DNA from 2 places in the Paenibacillus sp. FSL E2-0177 genome. Region 1 is predicted to be linked to the other one. Evidence: riboswitches for the same ligand, from Rfam matches in the RefSeq annotation. Region 1 holds a riboswitch; the other holds the start of a gene.
What was found. Region 1 has a riboswitch for S-adenosylmethionine ahead of metA (homoserine O-succinyltransferase). Riboswitches for the same ligand answer to the same signal wherever they lie in the genome.

Region 1 (2,406 bases):
AGCCGCATTCTCTAGTACGGAACGGGTTGGACTTTTGGTACGGCTATAATCGAAACCTGTGCTCTGCCCAAGCTTCGGGTGACGGAATGCCGTAGCATTATAGATAGGGAAATTAATGGCTCCGGTAGCCGGATCTTCTTGTGAACCTATTTGTGCCAGTCTGCTTTCAATCCTAAGTTTGTCGTCCATGATAAATGCCTCCTAAATTGTAATGTAGCGCTGATCTTAATAAACAATCGGGTCGATATCGTAAGGTGTCTCTTGATATACATAGTAATTGAGCCAATTAGAGAATAATAAGTTGGCATGTGCACGCCACACTGCAGGAGGTGTTTGTTCTGGATCATCTTTAGGGAAATAGTGTTTCGGCAAGGCCATCTCCATGCCCCTCTCCAAATCACGATCATATTCCCATTTCAAGGATAATGGATCGTATTCGGAATGTCCGGTCACAAATATTTGTTTGCCGTCGGTCGTAGCTACTAGATACATACCAGCTTCTTCGGATTCCGCCAGAATCTGCAGATCTGGATTGCTCTCAATATCTTCGCGGGAGACATCGGTATGACGGGAATGCGGTACATGGAATACCTCGTCAAAGCCGCGCAGCAATTTAATGTTATTTTGGTTAATCGTATGGGAGAATACTCCAAAACATTTTTCAGGCAAAGCCACTTTACGAACACCAAAATGATGATACAACCCTGCCTGTGCCGCCCAACAGATATGCATGGTCGAGGTCACATTATCCTTGCTCCATTCAAAAATCTCTTTTAGCTCTTCCCAATAGGATACTTCCTCAAACTCCATTTGCTCTACGGGTGCTCCTGTAACAATAAGACCATCCAAACGGCGGTGGCTGATCTCGTCAAAAGTTTTGTAAAAGCTTCTCAAATGCTCAGCAGAAGTATTCTTAGAAGTATGTGAGCGTGGGTGCAGCAAGGTAACGTCAACTTGTAGCGGTGAATTTCCTATTAAACGCAGCAATTGAGTCTCCGTCGTTTCTTTAGTCGGCATGAGATTCAGAATAGCAATCCTTAGTGGGCGGATATCCTGATGGAAAGCCAAACTATCATCCATCACAAAAATATTTTCACCGGATAGTATTTCTTTTGCTGGTAAACTGTCGGGAATTTTAATTGGCATTGTCTTTCCACTCCTTAACTGTATTTAGGTTATGTTGTCACATCGCGGCTTTCTGAACAATAAAAAGACCTTTCTCGGAAAACGAGAAAGGTCATATCTACAGTCATATGCGCCTCTCTCATCTGCCAGAAACTTTTGGACGGGGTTTAGTCGTCAGCAAAGTTCCGCAAGAATTAGCACCGTGCGTTCACACGCCGGTTGCCGGGTTTCATAGGGCTAGTCCCTCCACCTGCTCTTGATAAGATTTAGCTGTATTCAATTAAATTTCTTTAAAATTTACTTTAAATCATGAACCTCCTTTTCGTCAAGTCCATACAATGCTGAAGTAGCCTCAAAGTAACAATAAATTTGCTTGAAAGAGGCATACTCCGTTGTTATACTAGACAAGTATTTCATACCTGAACGAAAAGAAGAGGTGAGAAGAAGAATGGAAGGCGACCCGAGCTCGCAATTAAGTGTACAGAATGAGCAACCACACAGGATAATCATCAGCTTGCCGGCGGCGGGAGCAGTTCTTCTTCATGCCCTCGAATCGTCATTCGGCCTCTTGTATTGATTGTAACGCCGGCCAAGCTGATTTTTTCTCTGTGCTTAATTAGCAGTCCCTGGTGAAGACCCGGGGATAGAAGGAGTGGAATCAGATGAAAATCCGGCTGGTGAATGCAGGGGTTTTTACACCTATTGATGAAATTGATGAAACATTGACACCCCCAACAGAAGGGTTCTATTGGATTGATGCAGATGTGGAGGATTTGGAGCTGCTTCAGCCCCTGTTCAACCTGCATGATCTCGCTGTTGAGGATTGCCTTAGTGAAGAGGATCAACGTCCAAAGATCGAAATATACGAAAGTCATTACTTTATTGTTGTAAACAGCATCCGCTTTGATGATGAGGAAATCTTCCTGCGGGCGCTCAATATATTCTTGGGCAGACATTATATTATTACTGTAACGAAACAAAAGATTCACGAGCTACGCGTCCTGAAGCCCATGTTATGGGAACAAGAGGTTAGCGAACCCGACCAATTCCTTTACCTGCTTATCGACCTTGTCGTAGATAATTATTTCTCCGTAGGTGACCGAATTGAAGCCCGGATTGAGAAGCTTGAAGAGGATATCCTAATGCATACCAAGAAATCTCATCTGAGTGAGATTATCGGTCTGCGAAGTGAGATCTTATGGTTAAAGAAGATGCTGGGACCACAGAAAGAGGTTATCAATACCCTGAATAAAAAAGACCTCCGTCTGATTGATGATCAGC
Region 2 (2,406 bases), 3.1 Mb from region 1:
ATGAGGATAATGACCATGAATACCGCAAGCTGGAGATTTGGACACGTGGGCTGATTTCCTCTCTGGATGAACTGGAGCAAAGTTGGTTCGCGGCCGCTTTTTACCGGAAATTAGTGATTGCGGGTTATATGGATGATATGACACCGGTGGAACAGGGCGATTATGCACGTTATGTTTATTTTTATAAAGATGGCTTTATCCGGGTTTTCTCTCTTCTGGACAAGCTTGGGACGGTACTGAATCATTTTTATGATCTCAAAACATCCAAATTAAAAACGCACTTTTCTTACTTTACAGTGCTGCGTCAGCTTCAATTATTGAATGTGCATCCTGCATTAGCGGATCAACTGGAAGAGATTAAGAACTCCTACCGCGATCCATTGGAGAATTTACGCAAGCGCAGAAATGCTGAAATTCATTATATGAATTCCGAAATGCAGGATGATTTGTGGCAGCGGCACCAAGGTCTGCATGACAAAATTCAGCTCGAGGATCTGGATAGCCATCTTGAGGATTTAAAACAATCGCTCGAAATGAACTGTAAGACATTAATCGCGGCATTCAGCTACAGCAATGAACAGCTGCGTAAGGAAATAAGCAAGACAAAGAGCATAAAATCGTAATCGTTCAATATATTTCCTTTTGACAAAAATCGATAAACTCACTATACTTATGCTTGCATTAAAGTATGTACGATTTCAGAAAAAATATAATTTCATAACTTTATCTTATCGAGAGCGGCGGAGGGATAGGCCCGATGAAGCCCGGCAACCGATTTGTAACCAGCGCGGGAAGCGTTGTACAAATGTCATGGTGCTAATTCCTACAATGGCGCAGGTTGCGGTCGTTGGCAGATGAGAAGGCATTGTCTTAATAAACCCACAGAGCCTCTTGCGATCTGCATCGATCGTTGGAGGTTTTTTTGTATAGAATAAGTGAAGTATAAAGGGGGGGCGACGAGAGTTGATTAATCTAAAAGGGATAACAAAGGTTTATGGAAAAGGGAGTAATGCGGCAACAGCACTTTCTGGATTGAATTTGTCCATCGAGAAAGGTGAAATATTCGGAGTCATCGGCCACTCTGGAGCCGGGAAAAGTACATTGATCCGTTGCATTAATCTGTTGGAACGTCCGACAGAAGGAGAGGTCTGGGTAGACGGTGTTGAGCTAACCAGTCTTAACCAAGGTCAGCTGCAGGAACAGCGGCGCAAGATTGGGATGATTTTTCAACATTTCAATTTGCTGTCTTCGGCGACCGTATACGATAATATTGCCTTTCCACTACGCCTTGCAGGTACATCTAGAACAGCTATTGATACAAAAGTCAAAGACCTGCTCGCTCTAGTTGGGCTTGAAGAACATAAAGATAAGTATCCTTCTCAGTTATCTGGAGGACAAAAGCAGCGGGTCGGCATCGCCCGGGCACTAGCCAGTGACCCTGATGTACTGCTGTGTGACGAGGCCACTTCTGCGCTTGATCCCCAGACAACGGACTCCATTCTTAAGCTGCTGCTCGATATTAATAAAAGATTCCATTTGACCATTGTGCTGATCACACATGAAATGCATGTAATCCAGAGCATCTGCGACCGTGTCGCGGTCATTCATGGTGGTGGGATTGTTGAGCAAGGCAAAGTTACAGAGGTATTTCTCAAGCCGCAGCATGAGGTTACACGCGATTTCATCCGCAGTGAGACACAGAATGAAGGACCTCTTCGAGTGGCGCTTGATGCTGCTGCCGGGGATAACTCTCAAGCTGTCAAAATTACTTTTTTCGGAGAAAAAACTTACGGCTCGGCACTATCCGATGTCGTGCGTGATACGGGTGTAAGCTTTGCAATCTTACATGGTACCATTTCAACGATTAAAGATGTGCCTTATGGACAGATGATTGTGCGGTTCGAAGGGCCAGCTGAGGCGATTGCTGTAACGATCTCCAGGCTAATTGCTCAAGGCCTTGATGTGGAGGTGATTTCGTAATGAATTTTGCAGATCTAAATTGGCAAGAAATGATGGATGCTACGGTTGCTACTATAAAAATGATATTTTTTTCCGGATTGTTCACAATTATTCTTGGTTTACCACTCGGAATTCTATTGTATTTATGGGGGAAATCGAATAGTATAGTAATCAGAGTAACTTACTCGGTCTTATCATTACTTGTAAATATTCTACGTTCCGTACCCTTTATCATTTTGATGGTGGCTCTAATTCCTTTCAGCAAAGCCGTTGTTGGAACCTCCATTGGTGTACTCGGTACGATTCCACCTCTGGTGATTGGTGCAGCTCCGTTTTTTGCCCGCTTGGTAGAGACGTCGTTAAGAGAGGTAGACCGCGGAGTCATCGAAGCCGCACAAGGTATGGGAGCATCGACGAACCAAATCGTTATGCGTGTTCTTTTGCCAG

Region 2: it holds a riboswitch for S-adenosylmethionine, as region 1 does, so the genes downstream of both, MHI25_RS26050 (methionine ABC transporter ATP-binding protein) here and metA (homoserine O-succinyltransferase) in region 1, are expected to answer to the same signal.

What each region holds. Positions count from the first base shown of each region.
Region 1 is NZ_CP150307.1:1,974,086-1,976,491, reverse strand. Features, by position in the region: gene MHI25_RS08660 (PLP-dependent transferase) at 1-189, opposite strand, end outside; gene metA (homoserine O-succinyltransferase) at 226-1,146, opposite strand; SAM riboswitch class I at 1,262-1,391, opposite strand; gene corA (magnesium/cobalt transporter CorA) at 1,788-2,406, shown strand, end outside.
Region 2 is NZ_CP150307.1:5,848,987-5,851,392, reverse strand. Features, by position in the region: gene MHI25_RS26055 (Cthe_2314 family HEPN domain-containing protein) at 1-623, shown strand, start outside; SAM riboswitch class I at 726-861, shown strand; gene MHI25_RS26050 (methionine ABC transporter ATP-binding protein) at 964-1,980, shown strand; gene MHI25_RS26045 (methionine ABC transporter permease) at 1,980-2,406, shown strand, end outside.